3 regions of the Pseudonocardia sediminis genome follow, and region 3 is predicted to be linked to each of the others. Evidence: riboswitches for the same ligand, from Rfam matches in the RefSeq annotation. Region 3 holds a riboswitch; each other region holds the start of a gene.
What was found. Region 3 has a riboswitch for S-adenosylmethionine ahead of EV383_RS09040 (LLM class flavin-dependent oxidoreductase). Riboswitches for the same ligand answer to the same signal wherever they lie in the genome.
Positions count from the first base shown of each region.

Region 1: it holds a riboswitch for S-adenosylmethionine, as region 3 does, so the genes downstream of both, thrC (threonine synthase) here and EV383_RS09040 (LLM class flavin-dependent oxidoreductase) in region 3, are expected to answer to the same signal.
Region 2: it holds a riboswitch for S-adenosylmethionine, as region 3 does, so the genes downstream of both, EV383_RS29285 (hypothetical protein) here and EV383_RS09040 (LLM class flavin-dependent oxidoreductase) in region 3, are expected to answer to the same signal.

Region 1 covers NZ_SHKL01000001.1:4,809,234-4,815,244, reverse strand. The annotation lists gene EV383_RS22530 (ComEA family DNA-binding protein) at 1-164, shown strand, start outside; gene EV383_RS22525 (DNA internalization-related competence protein ComEC/Rec2) at 161-2,617, shown strand; gene thrC (threonine synthase) at 2,692-3,960, opposite strand; SAM riboswitch class I at 3,967-4,113, opposite strand; gene holA (DNA polymerase III subunit delta) at 4,248-5,228, shown strand; gene rpsT (30S ribosomal protein S20) at 5,556-5,819, opposite strand.
Region 2 covers NZ_SHKL01000001.1:6,248,586-6,254,596, forward strand. The annotation lists gene EV383_RS29270 (L,D-transpeptidase) at 1-311, shown strand, start outside; gene EV383_RS29275 (class I SAM-dependent DNA methyltransferase) at 437-1,255, shown strand; gene EV383_RS29280 (diguanylate cyclase domain-containing protein) at 1,263-3,572, opposite strand; SAM riboswitch class I at 3,861-3,946, shown strand; gene EV383_RS29285 (hypothetical protein) at 4,125-4,388, shown strand; gene EV383_RS29290 (OsmC family protein) at 4,385-4,876, shown strand; gene EV383_RS29295 (beta-ketoacyl-ACP synthase III) at 4,949-5,899, shown strand; gene EV383_RS29300 (hypothetical protein) at 5,964-6,011, shown strand, end outside.
Region 3 covers NZ_SHKL01000001.1:1,908,684-1,914,694, reverse strand. The annotation lists gene EV383_RS09050 (ABC transporter substrate-binding protein) at 1-671, opposite strand, end outside; gene EV383_RS09045 (NtaA/DmoA family FMN-dependent monooxygenase) at 668-2,044, opposite strand; gene EV383_RS09040 (LLM class flavin-dependent oxidoreductase) at 2,041-3,252, opposite strand; SAM riboswitch class I at 3,438-3,533, opposite strand; SAM riboswitch class IV at 3,674-3,788, shown strand; gene EV383_RS09030 (aminotransferase class V-fold PLP-dependent enzyme) at 3,831-5,207, shown strand; gene EV383_RS09025 (TauD/TfdA dioxygenase family protein) at 5,439-6,011, shown strand, end outside.

The DNA.
Region 1 (6,011 bases), 2.9 Mb from region 3:
CCGAGCAGCTCGACGCACTGCCCGGCGTCGGTCCGGTGACGGCCAAGAAGATCCTCGACTGGCGCACGCAGAACGGGCGGTTCAGCCGCGTCGAGCAGCTGCGCGAGGTCGACGGCATCGGAGAACGCAAGTTCGCGCAGCTCCGCGAGGCGGTGACCGTATGAGCAGCGGGCGCCGCGGTCCCGATGCCGTCCTGGACGACACGGAGGCCGCCCCCGGGGCCCGGCCGGACCTGCGCCTCGTCCCGGCTGCGCTGGCGACGTGGGCCGCGCAGCTGGCCGGACTGCTCGGCGGACCGGCCGGAGGCATCGCCGCGGCCCTGCTCTCCGCGGTCGCCGTGCTGGTGGGACTGATCCGTTCCCGCCTCACCGGCCGTCCCACCCCGTCGAGGTACGGGCTCCTGGCCGCGGGCGGTTGCGCGTTCGCCGCCGCCGTCCTGATCACCGTGCACGCGACCGGGTTGCAGGCGAACCCGGTCCGCGCCGCGGCCGAACGCGGGGCTGCCGCCGAGGTCCGGGTCGTACTGACCGACGACCCGCGCCCGCTGCGCCAGGCCGGGTTCGGGGCCGAGCCCGGTGCGTCCCGGGTACTGGTGCCGGCCGAGCTGGTCTCGGCGACCGCGGGGGATGGGCGGTGGTCGCTCTCCGGTGACGTCCTGCTGCTCACCCCGGCCGAGGGATGGGACCGTCTCCTGCCCGGGCAGGAGGTCTCCGCGCAGGGGCTGCTCGCGCCGGCCCAGCGGTCCGACCTGACGGTGGCGGTCCTGCGGGTGCGCGGCTCCCCGGAGGCGGTCGCCCCGGCGCCGTGGTGGCAGACCGCCGCCGGGACGCTGCGCGACGGCCTGCGCGACGCGGCCGCGCGGGCACTGCCGACGGCCCCGGCCGGCCTGCTCCCGGGCCTCGCGGTGGGCGACGTCCGCAACCAGACCCCGGAGGTCGAGCAGGACTTCCGGACCGCAGGGCTGACCCACCTGACCGCCGTGTCCGGGTCGAATCTCGCGATCGTCGCCGGGGCGGTGCTGCTCCTGCTGCGGCTGTTCCGGGCCGACCCACGGATCGCCGCCGTCCTGGCGGCGCTGGCGATCGTCGGGTTCGTGATCCTGGCGCGGCCGTCACCGTCGGTGCTCCGAGCCGCCGTCATGGGCGGGGTGGTGCTGCTGGCGCTGGCTCTCGGCCGGGCCCGTTCCGCCGTGCCGGCGCTGTCGGCGGCCGTGCTGGTGCTGCTGCTCGTCGACCCCGCGCTCGCCCTCGACGCCGGGTTCGGGCTCTCCGTGCTGGCCACCGGTGCGCTGGTGCTGCTCGCACCGGTCTGGGCGGCGCGGCTGCGCGGACGGGGTGTACCGCCGGGTGCGGCGGAGGCGTTGGTCGTCCCGGCCGCGGCGGCGCTGGCGACGGCGCCGTTGATCGCCGGCCTGAGCGGGCAGGTCAGTCTCGTCTCGGTCGTGGCGAACCTGCTGGTCGTCCCGGCCGTCGCCCCGGCGACGGTGCTCGGCGTGCTGGGTGCGGTCGTCTCGCCGCTCAGCCCGGACGCGGCGCAGGCGTGCGCGTGGCTGGCCGGGCCCGCCGTGCGGTGGCTGGTGTTCGTCGCCGACCACGCGGCCGCCGTCCCGGGTGGCGCGCTGCCGTGGCCGGACGGGCTCGGTGGTGCGCTGCTGCTCACCGGGGTGCTGCTGGTCCTGCTCGCGCTGGGCCGGCGACCGCGGATCCGCGCGTTGCTGCTGGCGGTCCTGCTCGGCCTGCTGCTGGTGCTGGTCCCGACCCGGGTGGTCCCACCGGGGTGGCCACCGGCCGGGTGGAGCGCGGTCGCGTGCGACGTCGGTCAGGGCGACGCGCTGGTGCTCGCCACCGGGACGCCGGGCTGGGTCGTGATGGTCGACACCGGGCCGCAGGACGGTGCCACCGACGCTTGCCTGGACCGCCTCGGCGTGCAGGGGATCGCGCTGCTCGTGCTCAGCCACCTGCACGCCGACCACATCGGCGGCATCAACGGCGCCCTGCGCGACCGTCCGACCTCCGCCGTCGCCGTCGGGCCGGTCCGCGAGCCCCGCTGGGGCCTGCAGAAGGTGGCTGCAGCGGCGGCCACCGCCGGTGCGCCGCTGGTCGGGCTCGCGGCCGGGCGGTCACTGACCTGGCCGGCGCTGCGGATCGACGTACTCGGCCCGCTGCACCCCTCGGAGTACGTCGACCCCGACGACGGCACCGCGGTCAACGACGGCTCGCTGGTGCTGCGCGCGCAGACCCCGGCCGGGAGCGTGCTGCTCACCGGCGACGTGGAGCTGGAGTCGCAGGGCGACCTGCTGAACGCCGGCGTCCCGCTGCAGGCCGACGTTCTCAAGATGCCGCACCACGGCAGCCGCTACAGCTCCGTGCCGTTCCTCAACGCCGTGCGCCCGCGCGCTGCGCTGGTCAGCGTCGGTGCCGGCAACACCTACCGGCATCCGAACCCCGGGATGATGGACGCCCTGACCGGCGCCGGGGTCGTCGTCGCCCGCACCGACCAGTCCGGCGACGTCGCCGTCACCGCCGCGGAGGACTCCGACGGCGACGGCCGCCCGGAGATGGCCCTCGTCGCCCGCGGCGACCCGCAGCCCGCTCCCCGCCGGTCCGGTGGCAGATGACCGCCACCGGACGCGGGAGCGCCCGGCCGGAACGGGTCCGGCCGGGCGCTCCCGTGAGTCGTGCTCGGCGTGGCTCAGGCCAGGTGGGCCAGGGCCTCGCGGACGGCCTTGCTGGTCGACGGCACGGTCGCGGTCGGGCCGACCTCGCCGGACACGGCGTCGAGCGTCTTGAGTCCGTCACCGGTGATCAGCAGGACGGTCTCGGCGTCGGGGTCGATCTTCCCGGCCTCGATCAGCTTCTTCGCGGTCGCGACGGTGACCCCGCCCGCGGTCTCGGCGAACACGCCCTCGGTCTGCGCGAGCAGGCGGATGCCCTCGACCACCTCGGCGTCGGTCACGTGCCCGACCGAACCCCCGGTGCGGCGCACCGAGTCCAGCACGTACGGGCCGTCGGCCGGGTTGCCGATGGCCAGCGAGCGGGCGATCGTGTCCGGCTTGACCGGCTGGATCACGTCGTGACCGGCCTCGAACGCGGTCGCGACCGGCGAGCAGCCCGTGGCCTGTGCACCGAACACGGTGTAGGGGGTCGGCTCGACGAGCCCGAGCTTGCCGAACTCCTGGAAGCCCTTGTCGACCTTGGTCAGCTGCGACCCGGACGCCACCGGCACCACGATCTGCTGCGGCAGGCGCCAGCCGAGCTGCTCGGCGACCTCGTAGCCCAGCGTCTTGGAGCCCTCGGCGTAGTAGGGGCGGACGTTGACGTTGACGAACGCCCACTCCTCGTGCTCGGCCGCGAGCTCGGTGGCGAGGCGGTTGACGTCGTCGTAGTTGCCGTCGACGGCGAGCAGCGTGCCGCCGTACACGGCGGTCGTCGTGATCTTGGCCTGCTCCAGCGAGGACGGGATCAGCACGACCGAATCCCACCCGGCGCGGGCCGCGGCGGCGGCGACGGCGTTGGCCAGGTTCCCGGTCGAGGGGCAGCACAGGACCGTGAAGCCCAGCTCACGGGCAGCGGCCAGGGCGACGGCGACGACGCGGTCCTTGAACGAGTGCGTCGGGTTGCCGGTGTCGTCCTTGACCCAGAGCTTGCGCACGCCCAGCGCGGCGGCGAGCCGGTCGGCCTGGATCAGTCGGGTCAGGCCGGGCTCGGTGTTCGGGTGCTCGGCGACCGTGGTGGGCACCGGCAGCAGGTCCTTGTAGCGCCAGATCGACTTCGGGCCGGCCTCGATGGAGGCGCGGGTGACGTTCGGGAAGTCGTAGGCCACCTCGAGCGGGCCGAAACATCGCGGGCACGCGAACTCGGCGGCGAGGGGGACTTCGTGGCCGCATTCGCGGCAGCTGAGAGCACGAGCGGGGCCCAGGTCGTAGCTGGTGGCCGTCTCGTGGGCAGCAGTGAGTGTCACGTGATCTCCTCATCTGTCCCGCACTGTGCGGGCCGGAGTTGGCACCGTGTTCGTCGACGTCCGGTCACGTGGAGACGTGATCGGGCGGATCGTCGTGCGACGTCGGTTGCCGGGGCTTCAACGGGCCGTTCCCTCTGCCCCTCTGGATGAGCCATATGCAGTTGTGACCACCCGTGATCACACGGAGGCAGCTTGACACTACGACACCGCCGACGACGTTTTCCAGTCGAGAACACCGAACGGGATCCGGGTCACCCGATGTCGGTGTGGTGGGCCACCATGGTCACGTGAGCCCCGCGGCACGTGACGACGGCCCTCCCGCGCAGCTCCAGCTCGTCGTCGGCGAGGAGGAGCTGCTGGCCGAACGCGCCGTCGAGGACATCGTGCGGCGGTGCCGGACGCAGGACCCGGACGTCGAGCTGCGGCGGATCCGCACCTCCGACATCGCCCCGGGCGAGCTGGCCGGCCTGCTCAGCCCGTCGCTGTTCGCCGAGGCGCGGGTGATCGTGCTGATGGCCGCGCACGAGGCGAACAAGGACCTCACCGCGGCCATCGCCGCCTATGCGAAGGACCCCGCGCCGGGGATCGTGCTGGTCGCCCAGCACGCGGGCGGTGCGCGTGGCAAGGCCGTGGTCGACCTGATGCGCAAGGCCGGGGCGGAGACGACCGACTGCGCCCGGATCACCCGCCCCGAGCAGCGGGCGGACTTCGTGCGCGCGGAGGTGCGGAGGCACGGCGGCAGCATCACCCCGGACGCGGTCCCGGTGCTGGTCGAGGCCGTGGGGTCGGACCTGCGCGAGCTCGCCGCCGCGGCCGGTCAGCTGGTGGCCGACACCGGCGGACGGGTCGACGAGCACGGCGTGCGGCAGTACTACCGCGGGCGCGCCGAGTCGACCGGCTTCGCCGTCGCCGACGCCACGATCGCGGGGGACCGCCCGGGCGCGCTGGAGGCCCTGCGCTGGGCACTCGTGATCGGCACCCCGCACGTGCTGATCGCCGACGCCCTGGCCGACGCGGTCCGCACGCTGGCCAAGGTCGGCTCGGCCGGTCGCGGGGACCCGAACCGCCTCGCCGGGGAGCTGGGCATGCCGCCCTGGAAGATCCGCAAGGCCCAGGGCCAGGTCCGCGCCTGGCGTCCGGAGACCCTCGCGGTCGCCGTCGCCGCCACCGCGAGGGTCAACGCCGACGTGAAGGGCGCCTCCCCGGACCCCGCCTACGCCCTGGAACGCGCCGTCCTCGCCGTCCTGGACGCCCGCGCCACCCGCTGATCCGGGAGCTCGGCCCTCGCCTCCGGCGGACCGCCGGGTGCGCCTCGGTCGCGCATCCAGGATCGGCACCACGCCGTTCGCGCTCGGGCACCACGCCGCGCGCGCCCGTCATGCAGACGCGCGCCCGGCGTCGTCGAGCGATCGCGGCCGCGCCCGCGGAACGACGCGGAACGCGCAGTGGAAGACCCGGCGCGCGGCTGGGCAGGGGAACCGGCCGCATGTGCTGGGCAGGGGACCGTCCGCAGGTGGCGGCCCCGGAAACACGACGACGGCGCTGCCCCACGGGAGTGGGCAGCGCCGTCGTCGGGACGTGCGTGAGGGGTTACCTCAGGCGTCGACCTTGTTCAGCCGCTGGGCCATGGCCGACTTGCGGTTGGCGGCCTGGTTGCGGTGGATGACGCCCTTGCCGGCCGCCTTGTCCAGGGCCTTCGCGGCCTTGCGCTGCAGCTCCGGGGCGTTCTCGTCGCCCGAGGCGGCGGCCTCGCGGAAGCGGCGGATCGCGGTCTTGACCGACGACTTGACCGCCTTGTTGCGCTCGCGGCGCTTCTCGTTGGTCTTGACCCGCTTGATCTGGGACTTGATGTTGGCCACGCGTCTGCCTCTGGTCTTCCTGCCTGGTGAGTTCGGCTTTGCTCGAGTTCGTCGTCCGGCTCCGGCGAGGCCGAACGGACAACCGTTCCGGGCGAGCACGCCGAGCGCTCAGCGAGCAATGTTATCCCCCGCCACCGGGTCGTCTCGACCGGGGTGCGGCGGCACCGGGACGGAACCGTCGGGGGCCGTCCC
Region 2 (6,011 bases), 4.3 Mb from region 3:
TCAAGATCTCCTCGGGCGGCAACGGCCAGGAGACCCCGATCGGCCACTCGCTGCGGGTCTACCGCAAGGAGGCCGACCACAAGAGCCAGGAGTCGCGGCTGCCCAACGGCGACCCCGCGCCCATGCCGTGGTCGGTGTTCTTCAACGACGGCGGGATCGCCTTCCACAGCGGTGACCCGAACCGCTCCTCGGCGGGCTGCATCCACGTGCCGGACGCCCAGGCCAAGGGCTACTTCGACTACCTGCAGATCGGCGACCAGGTCCAGGTCCTGCGCCTCGGCGAGGAGAAGGCGGCACGCGGGATCAAGTAGACCACGGTTCACCGATTCGGACGATCGGCGCTCGGAACCCGTAACGGGACGACGAGATCGACTCGATGAGGGGATGACGCAGGACGGCCGGTGACCGTCCCCCGACATCCCTCCAGGAGACCTCGATGGCCGGCTCCCCGCCCCGTACCTCTCCCGTCGACCTCGCCCGGCGGGCCGTCCGCCGGACGCTCAGCGGGTCCGTGCGGGCCGCCGCCACCCCGGTGCGGGCGCTGGCCCGGGCCGGGCGCGACGACGCCGACCCGCGATGGGCGGGCACGGCCTGGATCTGGCAGCCGGGCTGGGGCAAGGGCTGCCACGACCGCCTCTACCGCAGCGCGAACCCCTACGGGATCGACGGGAACGCCTACGAGCAGCAGAAGTACGACCGGGTCCTCGACGCGCTGGCCGGACGGCGCTTCGGGCGGGTGCTCGAGGTCGGCTGCGGCGAGGGCGACCTCAGCGAGCGCCTGGCCGGGGTGACCGACGAGCTCGTCGGCGTCGACATCAGCGACGCGGCCGTGGCGCGCGCCCGCACCCGGGTGCCGTCGGCGACGTTCGAGACCCGCACGCTGCCCGGCGCGATGCCCGAGGGCACGTTCGACCTGATCGTCTGCACCGACGTCCTCTACTACTGGGAGCCGGTGACGCTGCGGGTCGGGGTGGCCCGCCTGCTGGAGCGGCTGCGCCCCGGCGGGGTGCTGCTGGCCTACCACTACCGCGGCGACTTCGGTCAGATCGGCAGCGCCGACGCCGTGCACGCGCTGTTGCGCGGGCACACCGGCACCCGGGGCACCGTGAGCGAGGACTGCGACGGCGTCGGTCCCGGTGGTGTGGGTGCCCTGTTCGACGTCGTCACCGTCCCTGCCGCGGTGCCCACCGTCGCCGTTCCCGGGCAGCGCGTCGGGACGGTCGACCTCCCCCGGAGGGTCGACGCCGGCTGGTGAGACGGGCTCACTCGCGCCCGCGCGGGAGACCCCGTTCCGGCGGGGCGACCTCGTAGACGTGGTGGCGGTTGCGTCCGGCGGACTTCGCCCGGTACATCGCGGTGTCCGCGTCGCGCAGGACCGCCTCGGCGTCGAGCCCGCGGCGGGCCAGCGCGATCCCGATCGAGACCGTGACGACGTGCAGCGTGCCGTGGACGTCCATCGGCTGCGCCAGCGACTCGGCGATCCGCCGGGCCACGCTGCGGGCGCGGCGCAACGCCTCCGCCGCCGAGTCCGCGGCGCTGCGGGCACCGTCGCGCTCGCGGGGCGGCGCTTCCAGCACGACCACGAACTCGTCCCCGCCGGTGCGGGCCAGCGTGTCGCCGCCGCGCAGCACCCCGGCGATCCGCTGCGCCGTCACGACCAGGAGCGCGTCGCCCGCGGCGTGCCCGTGCGTGTCGTTGACGGTCTTGAACCCGTCGAGGTCGCAGAACAGCACCGGTGTCTGCGCTCCGTCGCGGGCCCGGTCGATCACCTCGGTCAGCCGGTCGCCGAGCGCGCGCCGGTTGACCAGCCCGGTCAGCGGATCGTGGGTGGCGGCGTGGGCCATCCGCTGCTCGGACTCGACGACGTCGGTGATGTCGCGGGAGACGCCGAGCAGCTCGGTGACCCGTCCCTGCGGGTCCCGGGTGAAGGGGGTGACCCGGCGGGAGAGCCAACGGTGGCTCCCGGACCCGTCGCGCACCCGCACCCGCAGCGGCTGGACGTCGCCGTCGAGCAGGCGGGTCGCGGCCTCGTTCGCGGCGTGCAGCGCGGGGCGGTCCTCCGGGTGCACCAGGCTGGGCCCGTCGCGGCGGTCGAGGTCGAGCACCTGCTCCGGGGTGAACCCGAGCATCGTCTCCACCGAGCGCGAGGCCCAGAGGACGGCGTGGGTGCCGGCGTCGGCGATGAAGATGATGTCCGGGCTGGCCGCGAGGACCGCGTCCTGGAACGTGACGGCGGCCTGCAGCCGGGCCTGCACGACGCGTTCCCCGGTGACGTCGGTGAACGTGGCGACGGCCCCCAGCAGGCGTCCGTCGCCCGCGGTGATCGGGCGGGCGTGCGCGACGACCTGGTGGTGCGGCTCGCCCGGCGGCTCGATCCGCAGCTGCAGTCCGGTCAGGACCTCCCCGGCCAGGGCGCGACGCAACGGCGTCCGCGACGGCGGGACGGGACCGTCCGGTTCGGACACCGACAGGCGCTGCGCCAGGACGTCCGGGTCGACCGGCTCGTCGTCGGCGACGCCGGTGATCCTGCGGTGCGCCGGGTTGCGCAGCACGATCCGGCCGTCGGCGTCGCAGGCCAGGACCCCGGCGTCGACGGTCTCCAGGACGGCCCGGTCGAACTCCAGCCGGTCGGCGAGTGCGCGCAGGGCGGCGTCGCGCTGGGCCACCGTCAGCGTCACCACGAGCACGGCGAACACGCACACCACGAGGAACGTCTGGACCAGGGCGAGCGGTGCGTACGGGGACGAGACGGCCGCGGCCGCGAACGGGCCGCCGCCGTGCACCGTCAGTAGCGCCACCAGCAGCCCGACCACCAGCACCTGCCAGCCGACGGTCCGGGGGCCGAGCCGCAGCCCGGTCCCGACCAGGACGGCCAGCGGCAGGAACGCCAGCGGCCAGGTCTGGCCCGGGGCGAACGCCGCGACGGTCGTCCCGACCGCGAGCACCCACAGGCCGGCGGCCTCGGCCGGGTGGCGCCGCCGGCGGCGCGGCGGAAACGCCATCACCAGCGGCACCAGCAGCAGGACCGCCGCCGACCGCGACGCGACGAGCGACCAGAACAGCTGCACGGGCTCGTCGGACAGCGGCGGCGGCGCGGTCGGGGTCATGACGGCCGCCGCGACGAGCGCGCCGGCCGCCGCCGCGAGCAGCAGCCGCCCCAGGTCGGGGAGCGAGCGCAGACGCAACCGTCCCGCGAGCAGGAGCCCGGCGGTGGCCGCCTGCACGACGTCCCCGAGCGCCCACCCGACGACCACCTCCGGCGGGCGACCGACCAGCAGCCGCAGCACCGCCCCGGCGACCCCCACCGTGAGCAGGACCGCCGCCATCAGGGCGGCCCGGCGGGCACCGGACGGCGCGCGCCACCGCCCGCACCCGCCCGCGGCCACCGCGACCGCCACCGTCGCCGGGGCGACCCCCGGCCACCAGGCCCGCAGCCCCGTCCGCGACTCGGCGACCTGGATCGAGAGCAGACCGAGCCCGACCACCGCGACCGCGGTCCCGGCCAGCAGCCCCGCCACGACGGGCGGCCCGGGCGGTCGCCGACCGGGCCGGGTGCCCTGCGGCAGGGTCATGGGACTCCCGGGGTGGGGGCCGGCCGCTCGGTGCGGGGGACACCGGGCCGGGACGTCGCGGGCCGTGGGGAAGATCGGTTCGGCCGGAACGGCAGCAGACTATCCCGGCGGTGGTCATGATCACCACGATCGGAGGAGTACGACCTCGGCTCTTCATCGCCCACCGTCACCAACTCGGCAGACGAGTGATGCGCCAGGCCCCTGGCGGTCCGTTCGTCGTCAGGGGAGTGACGTGGCCCGGCCACCGTCTCCTTGACACTCCGCCTCCGCACCGGGTTTGCTGGGGACTTGCCATCCTGAGCGGCCGAGAGACCCGGATCGACGACGCCGCAGCAACCCGCACACGTGGGTGCTACCGCCGGGACCGATGGGAGACCGACGTGAAGACCCCGGCGAACGACGCCCTCGCGGTGTCGGTGTGGTCGAAGTCGATCTGGTGCAGGCGTCGCCACGTCGACCTCTGCCGGACCGGAGCGGCGCTCTGTCGGTGATGCCTCGCGGCCCCGTGGCCGCCGACGCGTCCCGATCCCTCGCACCTTCCGGAGCATCCGCATGTCCACACCTGCCACCGCCCCACTCCGCACGCCCGCACCGTCCCGGTCCCAGCGCCGCTCGGCCGTCGGCGACCGCCTGCTCGACAGCCTCGAGGCGCTCGTCGCCCGTCACCGTGCGCTCGCCCCGCACTCCCCGGAGGATCGGGGCCTGCACGCCGAGCTGATCACCGCCGAGGTCGCGCAGGAGCTCGCGATGGCCCGCCGGGCGCTCGCCCGCACCCCGCACCTGACCGTGGTCGAGCAGCCGGAGGACGATCGATGAGCGCCCCCGTCGTCGACCCGGCGACCCTGCTCGACGCCGCCGTCGCCGAGATCGACCAGGACGCGGCCAACGCCCGGATCTCGTTCCTCGCCACCGGCTCCGGTGCCGACGGCGTCCGGATCCGGCGCGAGTCCGGCGCGCCCGACGAGCCCGTCGACCTGGGCGGATCGCTGAACCCGGTCGAGCTGGCGCTGGCCGCGCTGGTCTCGTCGCAGATCGCGACGTACCGGTACCAGGCCTCGGCTCTCGGGATCCCGCTCGACGACGTCCGCGTGGACGTCGAGGGCGAGCTCGACGTCCGTGGGTTCTTCGGACTGGAGGGCACCGTCCGGCCCGGCCTCGACGACGTCCGGATCGCGGTCCACCCGCAGGGACCGGCGCCGGCGGAGGACTACGTCCGGCTCCTCGCCGAGGTCGACGCGCGATGCCCGGTGCTGGACCTGTTCCGGGCGCCGCCCACGGTGAGCACGAGACTCGTCACGTCCTGAAATCGAACCGGGCGGTAACCGCACCGCGAACTACAGTGGGTTCACACCTACGACAGGACGCGGGTCCCGTACATGCCATCTCGCGCGGCCGTACTGACCGGCATCGGTCACAGCCTGCCACCGGACGTCGTGACGAACCACGACCTCGCTGCACGTCTGGACACCACCGACGAGTGGATCCGGACACGCAGCGGTATCGGGTCACGTCACATCGTCCGGGGCGGGACGAGCACCTCCGACCTGGCCGTCGAGGCCGGGACGCTCGCCCTGAAGTCGGCCGGGGTCTCGGCGGTGGACATGGTCGTCGTGGCCACGAGCACCCCGGACCACCCGGTCCCGGCCACGGCACCGGCGGTGGCGACCCGGATCGGGCTCGGCACCGTGCCCGCCTTCGACCTCAACGCCGTGTGCTCCGGCTTCCTCTACGGCCTGGCCACCGCGAGCGCGATGATCACCGCCGGGCAGGCCGGCTCGGTGCTGCTGATCGCGGCGGACACGTTCTCCACGCTCGTCGACCCCGAGGACCGGGCCACGGCGTTCCTGTTCGGCGACGGAGCCGGGGCGGTCGTCCTCCGCGCCGGGACCCCGGGCGAGGCGGGCGAGGTGCTGGCCCTGGAGATGGGCAGCGACGGTGACGGCGAAGACCTGATCATCGTCCCGGACGCGGCGACCCCGTTCGCGATGCAGGGCCAGGCTGTCTACCGGCAGGCGGTGGCGCGGATGACCGAGTCCGCGCGGACCGTCATGGACCGGGTGGGCTGGGGCGTCGGCGACGTCGACCGGTTCGTCGGGCACCAGGCCAACCAGCGGATCCTGGACGCCGTCTGCGACCGGCTCGGGCTGCCGCGCGAGCGGGCGGTGAGCAACCTCGAACACGTCGGCAACACCGCCGCCGCGTCGATCCCGCTGGCGTTGTCGCAGGCCGCGGCCACGCTCCGTGGGGGCGACAGGGTCGTGCTCTCCGCGTTCGGCGGGGGCGCGACCTGGGGCGGGGCGGCGCTCACCTGGCCGTCCCTGCTCTGATCGATTCTCGTCGCACCGACAGGTGGCGGTATCTCCCGGCGCAACGGCTGCCTACCGTGAGTGCATGACGGTGAATGCGGACAGCCCGGCAGGAATGACCGACGCCCAACGC
Region 3 (6,011 bases):
GAGCCCCAGTCGTACCCGGCACGCTTGGTCAGGACCGTGGAGTCGTTCTTGGTGTAGCTCTCCAGCACGAACGGGCCGGACCCGATGACGCCGGTGCAGCGCTCGTCGTCGGTCTTCGCGACGCTCGACGGCGCCAGGATCCCGAGGCTGTACGTGGACGTGGCCTGCAGGAACTGCACGTTGGGCTGGGCGAACCGGACGGTGAACGTCGTCGGGCTCGTCACCGTGGTGCCCTGGTAGCCGGAGAGGTAGCCCTTGGGCAGGCTCCCCCGGGCCCCGATCTTCGGCACCCGGTCGAGGTTGGCCTTGACCGCGTTCGCGTCGAGCGTCGTCCCGTCGCTGAACGTGACGCCCGGGCGCAGCGTGAAGTCGTAGGACGTGGCGTCGGCGTTGACCTTCCAGCTGGTGGCCAGCCAGGGCTTGATGTCACCGGTGGCCGGGTCCTGGTCGGTCAGCGAGTCGACGATCTGGCGGACCGAGTAGACGGAGTCGTTGCTGGTCACCTGCTGCGGGTCGGCGCATCCCTGGTCGCTGGAGACGGCGAACGTCAGCGTCCCGCCGGGACGGGGCGGGCCCGCGTCGGCGCCCGCGCCCCCGCTGCCCGAGCCGCACGCGGACAGCGTCAGCGCGGCGGTCGTGGCGAGGGCCGCGACGGCGCATCCCCGCTTCACGACGCCACCGACGAGTCGTGCCGGCGAGGCTCGCCGAACCGCGCGGGTGGAGCGAGGCCGAGGTTGTCGCGCAGCGTGGCGCCGGCGTACTCCGAGCGGAACACCCCGCGGTCGACGAGCCGCGGCACGACCCGGTCGACGAACTCGTCGAGCCCGGACGGGCTCACGTGCGAGCCGACGATGAAGCCGTCGGTGGCCCCGTCGCGGACGTAGCGGTCGATCTCGTCGGCCACCGACTCCGGCGTCCCGACGAACACGGCGCGATCGAACACGTGCTTGACCACCTCTCGCAGGCTCAGGTTCTTCTCCCGGCCCAGCTCGCGCCAGGCGGCCGCGGTGGCGTGTGCGTCCTGGGTCAGCGGAGCACGCCCGCGGATCCACTTGGGCGCGTCCGGGGTGGGGTCGAGGTCGGGCACCGGGCCGTCCGGGTCGACGCGGGACAGGTCGCGGTTCCAGACCATCTCGGCCAGGACGATCGCGGTCTGCGGGTCCACCTGGCGGTGGTGGATCTCGGCGTGGCGGTCCCGGGCCTCGTCGAGGGTGTCGCCGAGGACGACCGCGGCCGACGGGAGGATCTTCACCTCGTCGGGGTTGCGGCCGGCCTTCGCGACGCGGGACTTGACGTCGTCGTAGAACGCCTTGGCCTCGTCGAACTTCTGGTAGCGGGAGAAGATCGCGTCCGAGTGCGCGGCGGCGAAGTCCCGGCCGGACGGCGACTCCCCGGCCTGCAGGATCACCGGGTGCCCCTGCGGGCTGCGCGGGGTGGTGAACCGGCCGGAGACGTCGAACTGCTCGCCGGAGAACGCGAAGTCCCCGACGTCGCCGTCGCGCAGGAACCGGGCGGCGTCCTTGTCGGCGACGACCGCGTCGGAACCCCAGGAGTCCCACAGCCGGCGGACGAGCTCGAGCGTCTCGCGGGCCCGGGAGTAGCGCTGGTGGTGCCCGAGGAACCCGCCGCGCCGGAAGTTCTCGCCGGTGTCGGCGTCCGAGCTGGTCACGACGTTCCAGGCGGCGCGGCCGCCGGAGAGCAGGTCCAGCGTCGCGAACTTGCGCGCCAGCTCGTAGGGCTCGTTGTAGGTGGAGTTGATCGTCCCGGCCAGGCCGATGTGCGAGGTGATCGCGGCCAGCGAGGCGAGCACGGTGAACGTGTCCGGACGCCCGACGACGTCCTGGTCGAAGATCGCGCCCCCGCGGTCGCGCAGGCGCAGGCCCTCGGCGAGGAACAGCAGGTCCAGCTTGCCGCGCTCGGCGGTGCGGGCCCAGTGCGCGAACGAGGCGAAGTCGATGTGGCTCCCGGAGGCGGGGTCGCTCCAGACGGTGTCGTGGTTCACGCCGGGGAAGTACGCCCCGAGGATGATCTGCTTGCGGGTCATGCGGTGCTCCCGGCGGTGGCGTAGCGACTGGCCGGGCGGGAGAGCCCGAACCGCTCGCGCAGGGTGGTGTCGTCGTAGGCGGTGCGGAACGCGCCGCGGCGCTGCAGCTCGGGGACGAGCGCGTCGGCGATTGCGTTCAGGTCGTCGGGGAGGACGCCCGGGCGCAGGCGGAAGCCGTCGAGGCCGGCCTCGTGCCAGGCGACCAGCAGGTCGGCCAGGTCGGACGGGGTGGTGGCGAGGATCGCGGCGTCGGAGCGCAGCGGGTCGCGGGCGTCGAGGCGGGCCAGGCGCTCCTGCGCCGCGGCCTGCGTGTGGTCGAGCAGGACCACCAGGTCGCCGAGGATCCGCAGCGGCTCCCCCTCTCGTCCGACCGCCGCTTCCGCGGCGCGCACGTCACCGATCACCGACGCGACGTCGTCCACGTCCTGCGGGGTCACGAACACGACGTCGGCGGAGCGGGCGGCGAGGCGGTAGGGCACCTCGCGGTGCGCGAGCACGGTGACCAGCGGATGCCCCTGCGGCGGGCGCGGGGTGATCGCGGGCCCGCGGACGTCGAAGTGGTCCCCGGAGAAGTCGATGTAGTGCAGCTTGTCCCGGTCGACGAAGCGGTTGGTGGCGTCGTCGCGGATCTCCGCGTCGTCCTCCCAGCTGTCCCAGAGCCGGCGCGCGACCTCGACGGCGTCCGCGGCCTCGTCGAAGAGCTCCTGCACGACCCGGGCGGTCTCCGGGGTGTCCAGGTGCTCGCGGCGGACGCCGGGCAGGGCGCGACGCCCGAGGTGGCGCGCCTCGTCGGCGCGGGCCGAGACCTGCACCCGCCACCCGGCGCGGCCGAGGCTGTCGTGGTCGAGCGTGGCGAGCGCGTTCGCGACGTGGAACGGCTCGGTGTGCGTCGTGGTGACGGTGGGGACGAGTCCGATCCTGCTGGTCAGGGGCGCGAGCAGGGCCGCGACGAGATGCGCGTCGAGCCGCCCGCGCACCTGGTCGGTGCGCCGGTCGGACTCCGCGAGGTGATCGGTCGACTGCAGTCCGAACCCGTCCTCGATCGTGATCAGGTCGAGCAGGCCGCGCTCGGCGATCGCCGCGAGGTCGGCCCAGTAACGGGCGGTGAACAGCTCACCGGGGCGGGCGTCGGCCTCGCGCCAGGCGGCGGGGTGCCATCCGGCGTCGCTCAGCGCGACGGCGAGACGAAGGTGGTCCGAAGTGGACATGGGTGGTGACCGCTTCCTGCGGCGCGCGGGGCGCCGCCTACTGCGGGTGGTGGGGCCGGTCCGGGGCGGTCAGGCCGGACAGGCCGCGCTGGTGACGCGCAGGAGATCCACGTGACGACGGCAGCGCCCGTGGAAGGAGGCGCGGTCGACGGACGGCACGCGCACCGCGTTTCCGTTCATCGATCCCCCCATCGGTCCCGGCGTGAGCACCCGCACCCGCGGGATGCGGGGGGTTGCTGCGGCGTCGACGAGCCAGGTCTCTCGGCCGCTCTGGATGGTGCGCACCCGTGATCGGGTACTGACACGACTCTAGGTAGCCACTCCCGTCGCCTGTCAACACTTCCGATGAAGAACGTGATGCGCGACGCCCCGGCCCCACGCACTTGACATCGGCGATCACGCGCTCGTAACTTCACCGCCAGGTCATGAGCGCCAGCGTCAAGCCCCGGCTCGCTGGCCGGCAACCCTCCTCCGCGGTGGGGTGCTCCGGGTGAGGACCGGGCCGGCGCGACACCCGCGTGCGGCAAGCGCGGACCCGTCGGCACGTCTGAGGGTCCTGATCGACCCGAGGAACCGCCATGTCCCACGCCCTTGCCACCGCCCCCGCCGCGACCGCCGTGGACCTTCCCTCCGTCGTCGGAGCCGACCTGCAGGTCCCGCTCGTCGACGGCCGCTGCGTGCGCTACGCCAACCTCGACGTCGCCGCGAGCGCGCCCGCCCTGCAGGCCGTCGCCGACGAGGTGAACGCCCTGCTTCCCTGGTACGCGAGCGTCCACCGCGGCGCCGGCTACGCCTCCCAGGTGTGCACCCGCGTGCTGGAGGCGGCCCGGACGACCGTCGCGGAGTTCGTCGGCGCCCGCCCGGGCGACGTCACGGTGTTCACCCGCCACACCACGGACTCGTTGAACCTGCTCGCCTCCTGCGTCCCCGGCCCGGTGCTGACCCTCGACGTGGAGCACCACGCGAACCTGCTGCCCTGGCAGTCCCGGCCCGGTTCGCGGGTGATCGCGGCCCGCGCCGGCGTCGACGCGACGCTCGCCGCCGTCGACGACGCGCTGGCCCGCGGCTCCTTCGCGCTGCTCGCCGTCACCGGTGCCTCCAACGTCACCGGCGAGACGCTCCCGATCGCGCAGGTCGTCGACATCGCCCACGCCTACGGCACCCGCGTCGTCGTCGACGCCGCGCAGACCGCACCGCACCGCCGCATCGACCTCGCCGCCTGGGGCGCGGACTACGTGGCCCTGTCCGGGCACAAGCTCTACGCGCCCTACGGCACGGGCGCCCTCGTCGGGCGCCGGGACTGGCTCGACGAGGCCGCGCCGCACCTGGCCGGCGGCGGTGCCGTCGCCCACGTCGGCATCCACGGGACGACCGCCGAGGCCGCGTGGGCGCCCGCTCCGCACCGGCACGAGGCCGGCACCCCGAACGTCCTCGGCGCCGCCGCGCTCGCGGCGGCCTGCCGGACCCTCGCACCCCTGCTGGACGAGGTCGCCCCCGCCCACGAACGCGCCCTGCTCACCCGCCTCACCGACGGGCTCGACGCGATCGACGGCGTCACGTCGCTGCGCATCTGGAACGACTCCCCGGACCGGGTGGCGGTCGCGAGCTTCGTCGTCGACGGCGTCCCGGCCGGGCTGGTCGCGGCGTACCTGTCGGCCGAGCACGGGATCGGGGTCCGGGACGGCCGCTTCTGCGCGCACCCGCTGCTGGCCCGGCTCGCCGACGGCGGGGACGGGGCCGGCGACGGGAACGCCGTGCGCGCCAGCCTCGGCCTGGGCAGCACCGCCGAGGACGTCGACCGTCTCCTCTCCGCCCTGACCGCGCTCGTCGCCGAGGGGCCCCGCTGGGACTACGCCGTCGTCGACGGCCGGTGGGCGCCGACCCCGGACCCGCGCGACGCCGACCCGCTCGGCCTGGCCGGTCCGGTGGGTACGCAACGCTGCGGCGCAGCGTGATCGACCCCACGAGGGTTGACTCACAGCGCTCGCCTGCACAGGATCAACGGATGCCCGGCGCCCGGAACCTGACGTGCCGTCGTCACGTCGACCTCATGAGGACCGCGGGCTACACCTGTCGTTGACGCCCGCCGTCCGGATCCTGCCGACGGCGACCCCTCCCCCGTCCGATCCCGCGGGAGTCGTGTGTCCGACCCGGGTCACGTCTGCCCGCACGTCCGAGGAGCCTCCATGTCCAGCGCCACCCTGTCCGCTTCCGGTCCGCGAACCGGCTCGCTCGACCTGGAGCCGCTCGGCCCCGGCTTCGGCGCGCTCGTGCACGGCCTCGACCTGGCCACCGCCGACGACACGGTCGTCGCCGACGTGCGTGCCGCGCTCACGGCGCACAAGGTGCTGTTCTTCCGCGGCCAGACCCTCGACCCGGACGCGCAGGTGCGCCTGGGCAACCGGCTCGGGGAGCTGACGGCGTCGCATCCGGTCGTCCCCGGCATCGACGACGCGCACACCGAGATCTACGCCCTCGACAGCGCCGACGACGGCTTCTCCGACGTCTGGCACACCGACGTCACGTTCATGAAGCGCCCGCCGCTGGGCTCGATCCTGCGCGCGGTCACGTTGCCGCCCTCGGGGGGCGACACGAACTGGGCCGACCTGGAGCTCGCCTACGCCTCGCTCTCCCCCGCCGTGCAACGCCTGGCCGACGAGCTCTCCGCCGAGCACGACGGCTTCCGCGACTTCGGCGAGCGCCTCCTGCAGCGCCAGCAGGGCCAGGGCAGCGAGTGGGAGGGCGAGACGGTCACCATG